One region of the Mesorhizobium sp. M8A.F.Ca.ET.161.01.1.1 genome, then DNA from elsewhere that is predicted to be linked to it. Evidence: predicted binding sites of a transcription regulator. Region 1 holds the regulator's gene; each other region holds the start of a gene.
The links. Region 1 encodes PhoB, which activates phosphate uptake and scavenging genes when phosphate is short. Its sites were predicted from a motif close to TGTCATNNANCTGTCAT; they were not measured.

Region 2: a site for PhoB is predicted at 4,163-4,179, ahead of EN804_RS29435 (DUF1045 domain-containing protein). Genes of this name have one in related genera too.
Region 3: a site for PhoB is predicted at 3,572-3,588, ahead of phnF (phosphonate metabolism transcriptional regulator PhnF). Genes of this name have one in related genera too.

The regions. Positions count from the first base shown of each region.
Region 1 is NZ_SRTD01000005.1:167,343-173,869, reverse strand. It holds gene EN804_RS15065 (sugar ABC transporter permease) at 1-245, opposite strand, end outside; gene xylF (D-xylose ABC transporter substrate-binding protein) at 387-1,427, opposite strand; gene EN804_RS15055 (ROK family protein) at 1,692-2,936, shown strand; gene phoB (phosphate regulon transcriptional regulator PhoB) at 3,202-3,891, opposite strand; gene phoU (phosphate signaling complex protein PhoU) at 3,910-4,617, opposite strand; gene pstB (phosphate ABC transporter ATP-binding protein PstB) at 4,643-5,446, opposite strand; gene pstA (phosphate ABC transporter permease PstA) at 5,443-6,294, opposite strand; gene pstC (phosphate ABC transporter permease subunit PstC) at 6,298-6,527, opposite strand, start outside.
Region 2 is NZ_SRTD01000018.1:100,964-107,490, forward strand. It holds gene iolD (3D-(3,5/4)-trihydroxycyclohexane-1,2-dione acylhydrolase (decyclizing)) at 1-1,615, shown strand, start outside; gene iolE (myo-inosose-2 dehydratase) at 1,734-2,651, shown strand; gene EN804_RS29420 (DUF3329 domain-containing protein) at 2,716-2,949, shown strand; gene iolB (5-deoxy-glucuronate isomerase) at 3,254-4,066, shown strand; gene EN804_RS29435 (DUF1045 domain-containing protein) at 4,219-4,926, shown strand; gene EN804_RS29440 (alpha-D-ribose 1-methylphosphonate 5-triphosphate diphosphatase) at 4,958-6,097, shown strand; gene phnN (phosphonate metabolism protein/1,5-bisphosphokinase (PRPP-forming) PhnN) at 6,094-6,527, shown strand, end outside.
Region 3 is NZ_SRTD01000002.1:752,646-759,172, reverse strand. It holds gene phnK (phosphonate C-P lyase system protein PhnK) at 1-400, opposite strand, end outside; gene EN804_RS08655 (alpha-D-ribose 1-methylphosphonate 5-phosphate C-P-lyase PhnJ) at 397-1,308, opposite strand; gene EN804_RS08650 (carbon-phosphorus lyase complex subunit PhnI) at 1,305-2,417, opposite strand; gene phnH (phosphonate C-P lyase system protein PhnH) at 2,420-3,031, opposite strand; gene phnG (phosphonate C-P lyase system protein PhnG) at 3,031-3,492, opposite strand; gene phnF (phosphonate metabolism transcriptional regulator PhnF) at 3,604-4,353, shown strand; gene EN804_RS08630 (zinc-binding alcohol dehydrogenase family protein) at 4,361-5,377, opposite strand; gene EN804_RS08625 (ABC transporter permease) at 5,455-6,423, opposite strand; gene EN804_RS08620 (sugar ABC transporter ATP-binding protein) at 6,420-6,527, opposite strand, start outside.

The sequences.
Region 1 (6,527 bases):
GACGTCTGCACCGACAGGTTCCACAGATTGCGCGGCGTGAGAAACGTGCGGCTGTCGAAATCGAGCGGATTGACGCCGAGACGCAGGCTCGAAATCACATGCAGCGCGACCCAGATCAGCAGCAGGGCGCCGATCATGCCGAGCATGCGGGTGTCGATCTCGGTCGCCTTCAGGAACCGGGCGACCGCGCCGAGTTCCGAGGCGCGCGCGGTATCGGCCTGCGGGTTGGACGTCGTATCGGTCATGATTTCCTCCAACCGGCTGGCCGTCTACGCGGATGCCGAAGCCAGCCTAGAAGCTATCCGCGTGATGCGGAAACACAAATCTTTTTGAGAAAACGCCGCGGCTTTGGGCCGCGGCGCCTTCATTTCTTCAAGCGGTCAAACTCAGTTGCAGGCCGCAACGCTGCCGGCGGCGACGCCCGCGCAGACTTCGTCCTTCTTGATCCAGCCGGCGTCGATGACGAGGTTGAGATTATCCTTGGTGATGGCGACCGGGGTCAGGAACAGCGACTTGACGGTGTTGCCGCCAGGCGTTGTGAAGTCCTTCACGCCGGCGATGTCGGTCATCTTCTTGCCGTCGGCGAGCTGCGAGGCGATCTCGGCGGCGTTCTTGCCGAGTTCACGCGCGTCCTTCCACACCGACACGGTCTGGGTGCCGAGCGCGATGCGGTTGAGCGCGGCGTGGTCGCCGTCCTGGCCAGAGACCGGCACGGTGCCGGCGAGCCCCTGCGCCGTCAGCGCCGCGACGACGCCGCCGGCGGTGCCGTCATTGGCCGCGACCACCGCGTCGACCTTGTTGTCATTGGCGGTGAGGAATTGCTCCATGTTCTTCTGGGCGTTGGCGGGCAGCCAGCCGTCCGTATAGGCCTCGCCGACATTCTTGATCTTGCCCGAGTCGATGGCTTCCTTCAGCACTTCCATCGAGCCCGAGAACAGGAAGTCGGCATTCGGGTCGGCACCCGAGCCCTTGATGAAGACGTAGTTGCCTTCAGGCTTCACCTTGAACACTTCACGGGCCTGCATGCGGCCGACTTCCTTGTTGTCGAAGGTCAGGTAGAAGACGTCCTTGTTTTCGATCAGGCGGTCATAGCCGACGACCGGAATGCCCTCGTCGAGCGCTTTCTGCACCGCCGGACCGATGGCCGAGGCATCCTGCGCCAGGATGATCAGCGAATTGGCGCCCTGCGAAATCAGGCTCTCGACATCGGTCAGCTGCTTGCCGGGATTGGACTGCGCATCGGCGGAAATGTACTTGTCGCCCGCGGCCTCGATCGCCTTCTTCATGGCGGCCTCGTCGGTCTTCCAGCGCTCTTCCTGGAAGTTGGACCAGGAAACGCCGATGACCTTGTCCTTCGCCTGCGCGACCGACACCAGTGTCAGCGACATGGCGACACCCGCCAGGATGGCGGCTGTGAATCTCTTCATGATATCCTCCCTGCGCCGCGTATGGCGCGACCAAACTGGCCCGAAGGCCGGCACAAAGGCTCTATTTTTTCGAGCCTCGAAAAAACACTGGTCCATCGCCAGAACACTGTCAACATCGATTCTGATGGATTTTGAGGTGCCAGAAATTTTTTTTCGAGCCTCGCAATAAATAAATGACAGCACCGGCCGCTTCTGCCAGTGTTTGACCCTGTTGCCGGAGGTATTCGAGGGGGATCAAGAACCGCGGCAACCGGGAGGGAAAGCATGTCGGTGGGAATCCGCCACGACGATCTGCGCCGGCGCAACCGCGCAATGGTGATTGCAGCCGTGCGCCGGGATGGTCAGCCCTCGCGCACCGAGATCGCCGCCACCACTGGCCTCAGCCACTCGACCATATCGGCGATATCCGCCGACCTGATCGGCGAAGGTATCCTGACCGAAGGCAAGCCGAACGAGGCCGGCTCACTCAAACGCGGCCGGCCGCAGGTTGGCCTCGGCCTCAACCCCGAGGCCGCGGCTGTGATGACCGTGGTGCTGTCGCTGAATTTCCTATCCGTCGCCGTCATCGATTATGCCGGCCAGGTGGTCGCCGAGGAGCAGCGCCGGCTGGACACGCTGACCATGTCGCGCGAGGCGCTGATCGGCGAATGCACGGCAATAGTGCGCCGCCGCATCGAGGACCCCGATCTCGATATCCGCAGTGTTGCCCGCATCGCGCTGGCGATCCAGGGCATCACCGACACCAAGGCGCGTGCCATGCTGTGGTCGCCGATCACGCCGCAGACGGACATTGCCTTCGCCGACATACTCGAAGCCGAATTCGGCATCCCCGCCACCATGGAGAACGACTGCAACATGATGGCGGTGGCGTTGCGCTGGCGCGACCCTCAACGCTACCGCGACGACTTCATCGCCATCCTGCTCTCGCACGGCATCGGCATGGGCCTGGTGCTCAAGGGCGAACTGTTCACCGGCACCCATTCATCGGGCGGCGAATTCGGCCACATGATCCATCGCCCGGGCGGCGCGCTCTGCCGTTGCGGGCGGCGCGGCTGCGTCGAGGCCTATGCCGGCAACTATGCCATCTGGCGTAATGCCAGGCAGCTTGGCGAGGACGCCGAACCGGTCGCCGATGTCAGCGACGCGCAGATGCGGACACTCGCCGCGACGGCAAGGGAGAAAGACGGACCGGAGCGCGAAGCCTATCGCAAGGCGGGCGAGGCGCTGGGCTATGGGCTGGGCAGCCTGTTCGCGCTGATCGACCCGGCGCCGGTCGCCATGGTCGGTGTCAGTGCCGCCGCCTTCGATCTGATCGAGCCGGCCTTGCGCGAGGCCATCGCCCAGACCGCCGGCGGCCAGCATTCGGAATCGATTTCCTTCGACACCGAGCCGAACGAACTGCCGCTCATTCGCGAAGGCTGCGCCATGCGCGCCTTGACCTTCGTCGACCAGGAGATTTTCGCGCCGGGCGTGCAGGCGAGAGGCAGTGCTGGGAAGAGCGTGGCCTGAGCGAACGCTCCGGTGAATCACCACCAATGCTGGAGGTTGGCCGAGCGCCCTCAAGGTCGTCATCCCTGGGCGGAGCAGCCGCGAAGCGGCGTCGCGGAGACCCTGGGATCCATGCCGTGACCTCGATCGTAGAGTGCAACGGCGCAGAATTCTGCACTGCGGCGACGCGTCGAGGTCCCGGCATGGATCCTCGGGTCTGCGCCGCGTCGCTTCGCTCCTTGCTCCGCTCGTGGATGACGAAGTCAGGGGCGTAGCCGCCCTGGACCTAGTCTTCCCTGATCGCGTAGCCCGCGCCGCGGATGGTGCGGATGACGTCGGGCATGCGGCCATTGTTGACCGCCTTGCGCAGGCGACCGACATGCACGTCCACCGTGCGCTCGTCGATATAGATCGTCTCGCCCCAGACATTGTCGAGCAACTGGCTGCGCGAGAACACCCGGCCGGGATGGCGCATCATGAATTCGAGCAGCCGGAACTCGGTCGGTCCGAGCCGGATTTCGCTCTTCTTGCGATAGACCCGGTGCGATTCACGGTCGAGCACGATGTCGCCGACCTTGAGCACGCTGGACAGCACTTCCGGCTTGGCGCGACGCAGCAGCGCCTTGACCCGGGCCATGAATTCCGGCGTCGAGAACGGCTTGACCAGATAGTCGTCGGCGCCGGTCGAAAGGCCACGCACGCGGTCGCTCTCCTCACCGCGCGCCGTGAGCATGATGATCGGCAACCTCTCGGTCTCGGGCCGCATTCGCAGGCGCCGACAGAGTTCGATGCCGGAAACAGCCGGCACCATCCAGTCGAGCACCAGGAGGTCGGGCACATTCTCCTGGAGGCGGATCTCGGCTTCGTCGCCGCGCGTCACCACCTCGACCTGGTAGCCTTCCGATTCCAGATTGTAGCGGAGGAGCACGCCGAGCGGCTCCTCGTCCTCCACCACCATGATGCGTGGCGCGATCATTGGCAGATCATCCTATCGTCAAGCCGCCGGCGCCGACATCGCCGTCTCGTCCTGCTTCGGACGATTGGCGGGCAGTTGCGTTCCGGTCAGCACATAATACGCATTCTCGGCGATGTTGGTCACATGGTCGCCGATGCGCTCGAGATTCTTGGCGCAGAACAAGAGATGCGTGCAAGCCGTGATGTTGCGCGGATCCTCCATCATGTAGGTCAGCAGTTCGCGGAACACCGAGGTGTATTTGACGTCGATGCGTTCGTCGTCATTCCTGAGCTTGGCGAGGGCGGCGGCATCGCCGGCCGCATATTCCTCGACCACGCCCTGCACCTGGATCAGCACCAGCTGCGCCATGGAATCGATCGAGTGCGACAGGTCGCGCGGCGTCGCGGTGAGGCCGACGGAACCGACACGCTTGGCGATGTTCTTGGCAAGGTCGCCGATGCGCTCGAGGTCGCCCGCCATGCGGATCGAGCCGACGACATGACGCAGATCGTCGGCCATCGGCTGGCGCTTGGCGATCAGGGTGATGGCGCGGTCGTCGAGTTCGCGCTGGCGCGCATCCATGATGGCGTCGTCGGAGACGACGCGCTGTGCCAGCGCGTTGTCGGAATTCAGCAGAGCCTTGGTGGCGCCGCCGACCATCGTGCCGGCGAGATCGCCCATGTCGCTGATCAGCCTGCTGATCTGTCCGAGATCCTCATCGAAGGCTGCGACTGTGTGTTCGGCCATGATCCTGGTCCTCGTATGCGTGATATCAGCCGAAGCGGCCGGTGATGTAGTCCTGCGTGCGCTTCTCGCGAGGCGACGTGAAGATCTTCTCGGTCTTGTCGAATTCGACCAGTTCGCCCAGATACATGAACGCCGTCTGGCGCGACACGCGCGCCGCCTGCTGCATGTTGTGGGTGACGATGACGATCGTATAGTCGGCCTGCAGCTCGTCGATCAGTTCCTCGATCTTGGCGGTCGACAGCGGATCGAGCGCCGAGGCTGGTTCGTCGAGCAGGATGACTTCCGGCTTCACCGCCACGGTGCGGGCGATGCAAAGACGCTGCTGCTGGCCGCCCGACAGGCTGAGGCCGCTAGCGTTGAGCTTGTCCTTGACCTCGGTCCACAATGCCGCGCGCTTCAGCGCCTGTTCGACACGGCCGTCCATCTCGGACTTGCTGATCTTCTCGTAGAGACGGACGCCGAAAGCGATGTTCTCGTAGATCGACATCGGGAACGGCGTCGGCTTCTGGAACACCATGCCGATCTTGGTGCGCAGGAGATTGAGATCCTGCGAGCGGTCGAGGATGTTCTGGCCGTCGAGCAGCACCTGGCCGTCGGCGCTCTGCTTCGGGTAGAGCTCGTAGATGCGGTTGAAGACGCGCAGCAGCGTCGACTTCCCGCAGCCCGACGGGCCGATGAAGGCGGTGACGCTGCGCTCGGGCAGCGACAGGCTGATATCCTTCAACGCCTTCGACTGGCCGTAGTAGAAGTTGAGGTTCTTGACCTCGATCTTGGCCTTATCCACGGCCACTTCGGGCGTGTTCAACTCGGTGGACAACATCGGTTTCATCTGTCCTCTCTGCGTCCGGTAAGGCTGCGGGCGAAAATGCTCAGGCCGAGAACCGTCAGGGTGATTATGAGTGCGCCAGTCCATGCCAGTTGCTGCCATTCCTCATAGGGGCTGAGAGCGAACTGGAAGATGGTGACAGGCAGGCTGGCCATCGGCGCGTTGAGATTGCTCGACCAGAACTGGTTGTTGAGCGCGGTGAAGAGCAACGGCGCCGTCTCGCCGGAGATGCGGGCGATGGCGAGCAATATGCCGGTGACGATGCCGGAGAGCGCGGCGCGGTAAGCGACAGATTTGATGACCACCCAGCGCGGCGCGCCGATCGCGGTGCCGGCTTCACGCAGCGCGTTCGGCACCAGGTTGAGCATGTCCTCGGTGGTGCGCACCACGACCGGAATGACCAGGATGGCCAGCGCAACGGCGCCGGCAATGGCGGAGAAATGTCCCATCGGCCGCACCATCAACTCGTAGACGAACAGGCCGATGATGATCGATGGCGCCGACAACAGGATATCGTTGATGAAGCGCACGATGGTGGTGAGCTTGGAGAAGCGGCCGTATTCGGCCATGTAGGTACCGGCGAGCACGCCGATCGGCGTGCCGACGATCACGGCGATGATCGTCATCACCACGCTGCCGTAGATGGCATTGAGCAGGCCCCCGGCGTCGCCGGGCGGAGGCGTCATTTCGGTGAAAACGGCCAGCGAGACGCCGGACAGGCCCTTGTAGAGCAGCGCGCCGAGGATAAGTGCCAGCCAGGCGAGGCCAATGCCGGCGGCGACGACGCACAGCGTCATCATCACGCCATTCCTGCGCTTGCGGCTTTGGTGAAGCGATGCGGCTGTCGACATTGGTCAGGCTCCCGTACGGGCGTCGATGCGCATCAGCATGTAGCGTGCGATGGCAAGGATGAGGAAGGTGATGACGAACAGGATCAGGCCGAGCGCCACCAGCGAGGAGGTGTAGAGATCGCCAACGGCTTCGGTGAATTCGTTGGCGATGGTCGCCGAGATCGTCGTGGCGGGCGCGAACAGCGAAGTCGAGATGCGGTGCGCGTTGCCGATGACGAAAGTGACGGCCATCG
Region 2 (6,527 bases), on a different contig from region 1:
CAATTTCCGTCGCCGCTTCATGGCCGCGACCTCTTCGATCGGCCCCGGCGCGCTGAACATGGTGACGGCGGCTGCGCTTGCCCACGTGAACCGGTTGCCCGTCCTGTTTTTGCCGGGCGACGTCTTCGCCAACCGCATCCCCGACCCGGTGCTGCAGCAGGCCGAGGATTTTTCGGACGGCACCGCGACGGTCAACGACTGTTTCCGGCCGGTGTCGCGCTATTTCGACCGCATCACGCGGCCGGAGCAGATCATACCGGCGCTGAGCCGCGCCATGCAGGTGCTGACCGATCCGGCCGATTGCGGCCCGGTGACGCTGTCGCTCTGCCAGGACGTACAGGCCGAAGCCTATGACTATCCCGAGAGCTTCTTTGCCGAGCGGGTCTGGCGCCAGCGCCGGCCGCGTCCGGACCGTAGCGAACTGGCGGCGGCCGTGGCGGCACTCAAGGGAGCCAGGAAGCCGCTGATCATCGCCGGCGGCGGCGTTCTCTATTCGCAGGCTTCCGACGAACTGGCGACGTTCGCCGAAGGCGCCGGCATTCCGGTCTGCGAGACGCAAGGCGGCAAGTCCTCGCTGCCGGACGACCACAAGCTCAACATGGCGGCGGTCGGCGTCACCGGCACTTCGGCCGCCAACCGGCTGGCGGAAGAGGCCGATGTGGTGCTCGCCATCGGCACGCGCCTGCAGGATTTCACCACCGGCTCGTGGGCGCTGTTCAAGAATTCCGGCAAGACCATCATCGGGCTCAACGTGCAGCCCTTTGATGCCGGCAAACACCGGGCGCTGCCGCTGGTCGCCGACGCAGCGGAAGGGCTCGCCGAGCTCGGCGCCGCGCTGCAAGGCTGGAAGGCGCCTGTCGCCTGGACCGACAATGCGGTCACTGGCAAGACCACCTGGCAGGCCGACGCGGCCAAGGTGACGGCATCGACCAACGTCGCCTTTCCATCGGATGCGCAGGTGATCGGCGCCGTTCAGCGCGCCATGGGATCAGGCGTGACGCTCCTGCATGCCGCGGGCGGCCTCCCGGGCGAATTGCACAAGCTCTGGCAGGCGGGCGCGCCCGGCTCCTACCATGCCGAATACGGCTTCTCGACCATGGGCTACGAGATCGCCGGCGGGCTCGGCACCAAGATGGCGAAGCCCGGCGAGGAGATCGTCGTCATGATCGGCGACGGCTCCTATCTGATGCTGAATTCCGAGATCGCCACCTCGGTGATGCTCGGCCTGAAACTGACCATCGTGCTGCTCGACAACAGGGGGTTCGGCTGCATCAACCGGCTGCAGATGGCGACTGGTGGTGCCAACTTCAACAACCTGTTGAAGGACTCGCGCCACGAGATCCTGCCCGATGTCGACTTTGCCGCGCATGCCGCCAGCATGGGCGCGACATCAGAAAAAGTTTCGTCGATCGCCGGGCTGGAGACGGCGCTGGCTCAGGCGAAAAAGAACGACCGCACCACCGTGCTGGTCATCGACACCGACCCGCTGGTTTCCACCGATGCCGGCGGGCACTGGTGGGACGTGGCGGTGCCCGAGGTCTCGGCCCGGCCGCAGGTGAACGCGGCGCGCAAGGCCTATGACGAGAAGCGGCGGATGCAGAGCGTCGGCGATTGACGCCGGCGCTGAAGCTCCTTCCTTCTCCCCGTCTCTATACGGGGAGAAGGTGCCGGCAGGCGGATGAGGGGCAGCGCCAACCAACAGGTAATAAGCAGTTCTAACCCGGAGTGACGACTTGAAAGCCAAACTGGGCATGTCCCCCATCGCATGGTGGAACGACGATCTTGCCGAACTGAGCGATGACGTGTCGCTGGAAGAATGTCTGCGCCAGTCGCGCTCTGCCGGCTTCACCGGCATGGAAATGGGCCGGCGCTTTCCCAACGACCCAAAGGTGATGCTGCCGATCCTGAAGGCCGCCGACGTCACGCTATGCGGCGGCTGGTTTTCCGGCACGCTGGTCGACGAGGAGATGGCTGCGAACAAGGAGCGCATCCAGCCGATGATCGACCTGTTCAAGGCGGTCGACGCGCCCTGCATCGTCTATGGCGAGGTCGGACGCTCGATCCAGGGCGACCGCTCCAGGCCGCTCGCCACCAAGCCGAAACTTTCGGGCGACGAAATGAAGGCCTACGCGCGGCGCCTGACGGAATTCGGCGAATGGTGCGCCGAGCAAGGCATGCCGCTTTCCTACCATCACCACATGGCGGCGGTAGTCGAGACCGAGCCGGAACTCGACGCCTTCATGCGCCATTCCGGCGAAGGAATCCCGCTGCTGCTCGATGCCGGCCATCTGGCCTTTGCCGGCGGCGATGTGCTGCGCGCCATCGACAACCACCACAAGCGCATCAGCCATGTCCATGTGAAGGATGTGCGCATGGATGTGATCGACAAGCTCGACCGTACGAAGCAGTCCTTCCTCGACGCCGTGGCGCTCGGCGCCTTCACAGTGCCGGGCGACGGCTCGCTCGATTTCGGCGCCATCGTGCAGCGCTTCGCCGATCATGGCTATGAAGGCTGGTTCGTGGTCGAGGCCGAGCAGGACCCCAGGAAGAACCCGCCGTTGAAGATGGCGCAGGTCGGCTACAAGGAGCTGATGCGGGTGATGACCGCCGCCGGCTACACGGTCGAGACGCAGGGCTTCCCGAATGTCTGAAGGCTGGATTGGTCGCCACGGGTGGCTTATCTGAGAACTGGTTCGGCAACTCTCGGATGGCGCGATGAAAGATTATGAACACCCGTTCTTCCGGCCGCTGTGGCGGCGCATCGCCGTCGTCGCGGTCTGCGTCATCTGGTCGATCATCGAGTTCGCCAGCGGCACGCCGTTCTGGGGCGTGATCGCGCTCGGCTTCGCCGGCTATGCCGTCTGGCAGTTTTTTTATCTGTACAAGCCCGTGGAGGAGGCGAAGGCGACGCCTGAGGAACCCAAGGTCGGCATCGAACCCAAGGAATGATGGAAGAAGTTCCAGTGGATTGGATACGTGCGTAACGGATCGCATACGTTGGTGATTGGCCGAAACGCTCCTCGCTTCGTCATCCTAGGGCGGAGCAAGGAGCGCAGCGACGCGGCGCAGACCCTAGGATCCATGCCGTTGGATTGAAGCGTTGCGACGGTGCAGAATTCCGCTCCGCTCCGCTGCGGGGTCACGGAATGGATCCTAGGGTCTCCGCGACGGAGCTTCGCTCCTGCTACGCCCTAGGATGACGAAGTTGGGAGGCTTCGGCCGATCTCGAAGATTTGCGATAGGAGAGACAAAAATGTCGAAACTGCTCGTCAAAGCCGACAAGGGCAATGGCCGCGTCGCGCATGTCACGCCGCAAGGCGCTGGCTGGACCTATGTCGGTTTCGATCTGCATCGGCTGAAGCCCGGCCAGAGCGCCTCGGGACAGTCGGACGACCGCGAAGTCTGCCTGGTCTTCGTGACCGGCAAGGGTACGGCAAAAGCCGGCGGCAAGGATCTCGGCCTGCTCGGCGAGCGCATGTCGCCTTTCGAGGGCAAGCCGTGGTCGGTCTACGTGCCGCAGGGATCGGACTGGTCGGTGACGGCCGACACCGAGCTGGAACTCGCGGTATGCTCGGCGCCCGGCCTTGGCGGCGGCTTGCCGGTCCGGGTGATCGGGCCGGACGATCTCGGCCAGGAGGTGCGCGGCAAGGGCACCAACACGCGCTACGTCACCAACATCCTGCCTGAGGGGCAGCCGGCCGACTCGCTTCTGGTGGTCGAGGTCATCACGCCCGGCGGCCACACGTCGAGCTACCCGCCGCACAAGCACGACCAGGACAATCTGCCCGCTGAATCCTATCTCGAGGAAACCTACTACCACCGCCTCAACCCGCCGCAGGGTTTTGCCTTCCAGCGCGTCTATACCGACGCCGACAAGGATGGCCGGCGCGCGCTGGACGAAGCCATGGCGATCGAGGACGGCGATGTCGTGCTGGTGCCCAAGGGCTATCACCCTTGTGCCGCCTGCCATGGCTATGACCTCTATTACCTCAATGTGATGGCCGGGCCGAAGCGGACGTGGAAATTCCACAACGCGCCCGAGCACGAATGGTTGATGAAGGCCTGACCGTTCTGCGTTTCCGGTTGAATTTGTTGGTCCAGTTGGGAAAAATCGTCGGCTAACGACCCTGAGGGTCGATTTGCCTTCGAAAACCCTTCAAAGCTTCGTCAATCCGTCATGGAAATCACCTATGGCAACGTTTCTGACGAGGACTTCCCATGCGTTATGCCATCTATTTCACCCCCAGGCAGGACGAGCCGCTGGCGCGTATCGCCGCCAACTGGCTGGGCCGCGACCCGTTCGGTGCCGCGACCGGCCCGGTTGAGGCCGTGGCCGACCTGTCGGCGGCGGAAGTGGCCTTCCACACCGCTTCGGCGCGCCGCTATGGCTTTCACGCCACGCTGAAAGCGCCCTTCCGCCTGGCCGCCACCGAGACCGAGGCTTCGCTGCGCGCGGCGCTAGACCATTTTGCCGAAGCAACGCCGGTTGTGACGATCCCGCGTCTGGTCGTCAGCCAGATCGACAGCTTCTTCGCGCTGGTGCCGGATGGTCCGCTGCCTCCGCTCAACCGCTTCGCCGACGACGTCGTGCGCGATTTCGACCGGTTTCGCGCGCCGTTGAGCGAGGCCGAGATCGAGCGGCGCAGCCCGGATTCGCTGAAGCCGGCGGAGTTTCGCAATCTCTGCCAGTGGGGCTATCCCTATGTTTTCGAGACCTTTCGCTTCCATATGACCCTGTCGGGCCGGGCCGGCCCACAGGAAAGCCCTCGCCTGCGCGCGGCGATCGACGGCCTTTTCGCCGATGTGCTGCGCCAGCCCGTGCTGGTGGATGCGCTGACATTGTTTGTCGAACTCGAACCCGGTGCGCCGTTCATGGTGCTGTCCCAGCACGCGCTTGGACGCCGCCCGGCCAGAAAAACCGCCTGACAGGCGCCGGAAGAAGCAAGGACCAGCCGCAATGACCGCCGAAACTGTTCTTTCCAACGCCCGCATCGTTCTTGCCGACGAGATCGTCGAAGGCTCGCTGGTGCTGCGCGACGGCTTTATCGCCGGCATCGATGCCGGCGCGGCCCGGACCGGCGAGGACATGGGCGGCGACTTCATCATTCCAGGACTGGTCGAACTCCACACCGACCATCTCGAGGGCCATTATGCGCCGCGGCCGAAAGTGCGCTGGAACCCGATCGCCGCGGTGCTTGCCCATGACGCGCAGGTGGCGACCGCCGGCATCACCACCGTGCTCGATGCGCTCCGCGTCGGCATGGACGAGGACGCCGACCTGACATCGGACGACATCCGCAAGCTGGCCGATGCGATCGAGGACAGTGTCCAGCAGGAGCGGCTGCGGGCAGACCATTTCATCCATCTGCGCTGCGAGGTCTCGGCACCGGACTGCCTGAGGGCCTTCGCCAATTTCGAGACAGACGACAGGGTGAAACTGGCGTCGCTGATGGATCATGCGCCGGGCCAGCGCCAGTTCGTCAACCTTGAAACCTACGCCTACTACTACCAGCGCAAGCTGAAGCTCTCGGATCAGGATTTCAAGAAATTCTGCGAGAAGCGGATGGGCGAGTCGGCACGCAATTCAGGACCGAACCGCGTCTTCATCGCCGCCGCCTGCCAGGAGCGCGGCATCGTGCTCGCCAGCCATGACGACGCCACGTCGGCTCATGTCGACGAGGCCATCGAGCAGGGCGTGAGGGTCGCCGAGTTCCCGACCACAGAGGAAGCGGCGCGGGCCTCGAAGGCCGCCGGGCTCGGCGTGCTGATGGGCGCGCCCAATGTCATGCGCGGCGCCTCGCATTCGGGCAATGTTTCGGCACGCACCCTGGCCAGTGACGGCCTGCTTGACATCCTGTCGTCCGACTACATCCCCTTCAGCCTGATCCAGTCGGCCTTCTTCCTCGGCGACATGGTCGAAGGCATTTCGCTGCCGCAGGCCGTCGCCATGGTCTCGAAGAACCCGGCGCAGGCCGTCGGCCTTGACGACCGCGGGATCATCGAACAGGGACGCCGCGCCGATCTGGTGCGGGTGCGCGTCGACGATCGTGTTCCGGTCGTGCGCACCGTGTGGCGGCAGGGATGCCGGGTGGCATGATGGTGTCGGCCTTGATCGAGCGCGAACTGTCCGCCGAAACCTTTCCGATCCGTCATGGCGTCTTTGTTGCCGTCGTAGGCCCTAGCGGTGCCGGCAAGGACACGGTGATCGGTTACGCCAAGGCGCTTTTCGCCGACGAGACGCAGCTGGAGTTCGTTCGCCGCGTCATCACCAGGCCGAGCGATGCGGCGAGCGAGGATCACGACACGCTGGCCGACGCCGCCTTCGCCGAGGCCGAGGCCGATGGCGCCTTCGCCATCTCCTGGGAAGCGCATGGCCTGCGCTATGGCCTGCCCGCCGATGTCGACTGGTCCGTTTCCAATGGCCACGTCGCCGTTGCCAACGTATCGCGCGCGGTCATCCCCACCTTGCGCGAACGCTATGCCAATCTGGCGATCGTCGAGATCACCGCTTCGCCCCAGGTGCTGGC
Region 3 (6,527 bases), on a different contig from region 1:
AGTCGACCGCAGTGGCGCGGATCTTGCCATAATGGCGGTCGCCGACCGCCATCAGACGCTCGCCGACATTGGCGCCGGCCGAAACCGTCATGCGCAGGCCATCGGCGGGGTTCTGATGGACAAAGCCCCAGTCGGTGCGCATCAGGAAGCGGCGCTCGGCCTCGCTCATGCGGTAGAGTTCGCGGAACTGGCCGTCACGCATGCGGTAGCTGGCGGTGCCGGAGGAAGGCAGCAGCCGCGTCGACAGGCAGTTGAGCAGCGTGGTCTTGCCGGAACCTGACTCGCCGACGACAGCCAGGACCTCGCCCGGCCACAGGTCGAAGGAGACGTTGTCGCAGCCGACACGCGAGCCGTAGAATTTCGACAGCGCCGAGACGCGCAGCAGCGGTTCGTCGGTCATTGTGCCGGCTCCATGTTTGCTGGCGCCAGATGGGTCTCGGGGGCAAGGTGGCCGCGATGGCCCTCTTCGCGCCTCTTCTCGCAGTGGTCGGTGTCGGAGCAGACGAACATGTGGCCTCCATGGTCGTCGAGGATGACCTCGTCGAGATAGACGTTCTCGGCCGCACACAGCGCACAGGGCTGGTCGAAGGTCTGCACCTCGAACGGATGGTCCTCGAAGTCGAGGCTCACCACATCGGTGAAGGGCGGCACCGCGTAGATGCGCTTTTCGCGGCCGGCGCCGAACAGCTGCAAGGCCGGCGAGCGGTGCATTTTGGGATTGTCGAACTTCGGCGTCGGCGAGGGGTCCATGACATAACGGCCCTCGACCTTGACCGGATAGGCATAGGTGGTGGCGATGCGGCCGTGCTTGGCGATGTCCTCATAGAGCTTGACATGCATGAGGCCATACTCCTCCAGCGCATGCATCTTGCGCGTTTCGGTCTCGCGCGGCTCGAGGAAGCGCAGCGGCTCGGGAATGGGTACCTGGTAGACCAGCACCTGGCCGGCGGTCAGCGGATGCTCGGGGATGCGGTGGCGGGTCTGGATGATGCTGGCGGTGGCGGTGTCGGTGGTGACGGCGACATTGGCGACCTTCTTGAAGAAGGCGCGGATCGACACCGCATTGGTGGTGTCGTCGGCGCCCTGGTCGATGACCTTCAGCACGTCGTCGGGGCCGATGATCGAGGCGGTGACCTGGACGCCGCCGGTGCCCCAACCGTAGGGCATCGGCATTTCGCGCGAGGCGAACGGCACCTGGTAGCCGGGAATGGCGATGCCCTTGAGGATCGCGCGGCGGATCATCCGCTTGGTCTGTTCGTCGAGATAGGCGAAGTTGTAGGTGGCGATGTCGGTCGGTTGCGCAGTCATTCCGCTGCCTCCTTCGTTTCTTCCACCTTCGCTGGATTTTCGCGGGCCTCATACTCGGCGCGCATGCGGCGCACGAGGTCGAGTTCGGCCTGGAAGTCGACATAGTGCGGCAGTTTCAAATGCTCGACAAAGCCGGTCGCCTGGACATTGTCGGAATGCGAAATGACGAACTCCTCGTCCTGCGCGGCGGCGACGACGTCCTCGCCCAACTCGGAGGCGCGTAGCGCCCGGTCGCAGAGCGCCATGGCCATCGCCTTGCGCTCGCTCTGGCCGAAGACGAGGCCATAGCCGCGGGTGAATTGCGGCGGCGCCTTGGCCGAACCCTTGAACTGGTTGACCATCTGGCATTCGGTGACCCGCACCGTGCCGAGCGGCACCGCGAAGGGCAGTTCGGGAACGTCGAGCTCCAACTCGACCTCGCCTATGCGGATCTCGCCGACAAAGGGATGGTTGCGGGCATAGCCGCGCTGCGTGGAATAGCCGAGCGCCAGCAGGAAACCCTCGTCGCCGCGTGACAGCGCCTGCAGGCGGATGTCGCGCGCCATCGGGAATTCCAGCGGCTCGCGGGTGATGTCGCCGGGGATGTGATCCTGCGGCATGTCGCCATCGGGCTCGATCAGGCCTTCGCGGGCGAGGATGGCCGAGACACGCGGCATGGGCTCGGCGCTGCCGGCGCGCTGCAGCGGTTCGGCGACATCGGCGCCGGCGGCAAGCTCGGGGTCGAGCAGGCGGTGCGTGTAATCGAAAGTCGGGCCAAGCAGCTGGCCGCCAGGCAGGTCCTTGTAGGTCGCCGAGACGCGCCGTTCGACCAGCATCGCGCTGGTGTCGATCGGTCTGGTGTAACCGAAGCGCGGCAACGTGGTGCGGTAGGCACGCACCAGGAAAATCGCTTCGATCATGTCGCCGCGCGCCTGGACGATGGCGAGTGCGGCGAGTTCACGGTCATAGAGCGAGCCTTCGCTCATCACCCGGTCGACGCCCAGCGCCAGCTGCTCGACGATCTGGTCGAGGCGGAGCGCGGGCACCGAGCGGTCACCGCGCCGGCGGTCGGCAAGCAGGCCGTGGGCGTTGGCAATGGCGGCTTCGCCACCTTTTACCGCGACATACATCTTCAAGCCTCCATCGTCTTGATGCGCGTCGTGCGCGGCAGGCAGGCTACGCCTTCCGATGTGGCGAGGACGATGTCGACGCCGCGCGGAAAGCGCTTGTTGTTTTGCTTCCACTGCTCGACGAAATGGCGCGGCATTTGTGCCGGCGCGATCGTGGCGCTGGTTTCGATGCCGGGGCCTTCGAGCAACAGCGGGGTTCCTGAAGTGAGATCGCCGACCTGCAGGATCAGCGTCGTCGATCGATCGGGATAATCCTGCGTGCCTTGTGAAAAACCGTCGAGCGCCATCATCTCGGCCGGTGTGGCAACAAACGCGAAATGCGCGTCGGCCGGTGTGTTGGCAAGCGGCGCACCGGTGTGGAAACCAAGCCAGGAGCCGATCGCTGCGGAGGCGTGCAAGGCCGGGTCGAGCCAGAGCGGCGTGTCGTTGTCGCAGAGCGCCAGTGCAATGGCGCCTGATGTTGCCGAAAGCGGCGCCGGCGGGCGGGCCAGGCCCGGCAAGGGCTGGACGCTGCCCGGCCGCGCCATGGCGTCCATGACTGCCCGAAACACGGTCTGTGCGTTGAAGACCGGATCGGCGAAACCGCCCTCGATCGATTGTGCCGCGATATCCATCAATCTTCTCCGCGAACCATGGTGAAGAAATCCACTTTCGTCGCCGCCGTCTCGGCACGGCGTTTTTCGTGGGCAACGGTCAGAGCCGAGCGCAAGGGCGCAATGAGCCTGGTCTCGACCTCGGCGCGGCGGGCAGGGTCCTGCCAGAGCGCGTCGGCGATGGCCGCCAGCTTCGCCTTCTGCTTGTCGCGGCCAAGCGCGTAGCAATGACCGACCTGTCCGGACGGCAGCCGGACCGTGGCGCGGGTAACGGTCGCTTCGCCGACATTGAAGGGCGCGCCGCCGCCGCCGATGCGGCCACACAGCGTGACCAGGCCGGTCTCGGGACCGCGCAGCAGCTCGGCTTGCGAAGGCAGGCCGGCCTCGTTCCAGAGCCGGACGATGTCGTCGCCGCTGGATTGCGCCAGCGTCGCCATGGCGGCTTTGCGCTCGGCCTGGTCGCGGGCTTCCTGTCCTCGCATCGGCAGCTTTCCTCTTCGCCAGATTTGTCTATTGATATAGACAACTATACAAATTATACATATTACCTAACGCGAGTCCATGACGGGTGCGTGACAAGGCGGGAGCAAAACATGATCGGGCAGCAAGCGGCCGACAGCATCGAGCGGCGCAGCGGTGTTTCACTATGGCGCCAGATCGCCGACAGGATCCTGCAAGCGATTGCCATTGGCGATGTCGCCGAAAATGCCGCGCTGCCGCCCGAAGTCGCGCTGGCCGAGCGCTACGGCGTCAACCGTCACACAGTACGCAGCGCCATATCGGCCCTCGTGCAGGAGGGCGTGCTGCGGGCCGAGCAAGGGCGCGGCACGTTCGTCTTGTCGCGCAAGCGGCTGTCCTATCCGATCGGCGCGCGTACGCGTTTCTCGGCGGGCCTGCAGGGACAGACGTCGGAACGACACATCGTGCTGCTCTCTTCATCGATCGAGCCGGCCAGCCAGCGTGTCGCCGAGGGTCTTGGCCTTGCCAGGGGCGCTGACGTGATGCGGCTGGAAACACGCGGCGAGGCCGACGGACGGTCCGTGTCGCGTGCTGCCAGCTGGTTCGATGCCAGACGCTTTGCCGGCATCGACGAGGCGATGGCGCAGACCGGTTCGATCACCGCGTCGCTCGCGCGTTTCGGCATCGACGATTATCTCAGGCAATCGACCGTGCTCTCGGCGCGCCATGCCGACGCCGCCGATCTTGCCGATCTCGATCTGCAGCCGGGCGCCATCGTGCTGGTGACGGTGGCGGTCAACGTCACGCCCGACGGCCAGCCGATCCAGTTTTCGGAGTCACGTTTTCCCGCGGAGCGGGTGGAGCTGAAGCTGTCGGCGCTGTAACGCCCGGCTATCCGATCTCGATCACGGCCTTGATCAGGCCCGACTTTTCATGGACCCAGCGTGCGAGATCCTCTGGCGTATCGGTCAGCGTGGTGCGGTGGGTGACGAGCTTGGCCAGCGGCACGGCGCCATTGCGGATCGAGGCGGCGACATGATCGAAATCGGCGCGCAGCGCATTGCGGCTGCCGACCAGCGTCATCTCGCGCTTGTGGAACTCGGGATCGGAAAAGACGATGTCGTCCTTGACGACGCTGACCAGCACAAGCGTGCCGCCATGCGCGACATGGGCGAAGGCCGATTGCACCGAGGAGGTGTTGCCGGTGGCGTCGAAGACCACGTCGAAGCCTTCGCCACCAGTCGCGTCGCGCACCAGATCGGACACGGATGCATGCGAGCCGTCAAGGACCGAGAAGCCGAGCTCGCTTGACGCGAAGCCCAGCCTTTCGCTGCTCATGTCGAGCAAGCTGACGTCGAGCCTGGCGATGCGGGCGAAGATGGCGGTGCCGAGGCCGATCGGACCGGCGCCGATGACCAGCGTGCGTGCACCGGGCTCGGAACGCGCGCGGCGCACGGCATGGGCGCCGATGGCCAGGAATTCGACGGCGGCGGCGTCGGCGAGCGACAGGCCGTTGGTGGGATAGAGGTTCTGCGTCGGCACCAGGATCTGTTCGCACATGGCGCCATCGCGATGCACGCCGAGCACTTCGATGCGCACACAGCAATTGGGCTTGCCGTGGCGGCAGGCGATGCATTTGCCGCAGGAGAGATAGGGGTTGATGATCACCGGTTCGCCGACCGCAAGACCGGCTCCTTCGCCGACTTCGACGACGGTGCCAGACACTTCGTGGCCCATGATGCGGGGGTAGGCGAGGAACGGGTGCTTGCCCTCGAAGATGTGATAGTCGGTGCCGCAGATGCCGACATGGCTGACCGCCACCAGTGCCCAGCCGGGAGGCGGCGAGCCGGGAGCGGGACGGTCTTCCAGAATGAGTTCGCCGGGCGAGCGGCAGACGACGGCTTTCATGGTTCGGTCCAATTTGGGTTTACGAAAACTCCGGCCCGTTTTGATACTGGGCCGGAGTTCGATTTTCGGTTCGTTGACTACTTGCCGCCGCGGCGGCGCAGGCCATCGAAATAGACGATGACGATGATCAGCACGCCGGTGATGACACGCTGCCAGAAGGCGTTGACGTTGAGCAGGTTGGCGCCGTTGTTGATGGTCGCCAGGATGAAGGCGCCGAGCAGTGGCCCGTGCACCGAGCCGACCGCGCCGAACAGTGAGGTGCCGCCGATCACCGACGAGGCGATCGCCTGCAGTTCCCACCCTTCGGCCTGGGTCGGGTTGCCGATGCCGATGCGCGAAGCCAAGAGCACGCCGACGAACGCCGCGCACAGACCCGACAGCGTGTAGGCCATGAAGATGGTGCGCTGGACGTTAACGCCGGACAGGCGCGAGGCCTCGGCGTTCGACCCAACCGAGAACAGATACCGGCCCCAGCGGCTGTGATGCAGGAAGACATAGGCGGGTATGCCGACCAGCAGGACCATCCAGAACAGATTGGGGACGCCGAGGAAGGAGTTGCGCGAGAATTCCTGGAAAGCATCATTGTTGATCGAAATCGAATTGCCGTTGGTCATCAAGAGGCCAATGCCGCGCAGCGACGTCAGGGTCGCCAGCGTGATGATGAAAGGCGGCAGGCCCATCTTGACGATGCCAAAACCATGGAAGAGGCCGATGGCGACGCCGACCAGCAAGGTGAGCAGGATGGCGAGGAAGACCGGGACGCCGGCATTGATCAACATCGCGGCGATGACGGTTGCGAAACCGACCACCGCGCCCACGGACAGATCGATGCCGCCGGTGATGATGACGAAGGTCTGGCCGACAGCCAAAATGGCGATCATCGAACCCTGGCGCAGCAGATTCGAGATGTTGTTGGCCGACGCGAAGCTCGATGTGGATAACGACAGGATGACCCACAGCAGCACCAGCAGCGCCAGCAGCGTCAGTCCGAACAGGGCGTTGTAATTGCGCTTCGGTTTTTCGGCAGGAATCGCCTCGGTGCTCATGTCTTTCCTCCCAACTTTTCTTGTTTCTCGGCGAGCGCCTGTGTGAGAATGTCCTCGTGATCGGCGGTGTGGAAGCCGTGCGTGGCCACCAGCTTGCCGCGGCG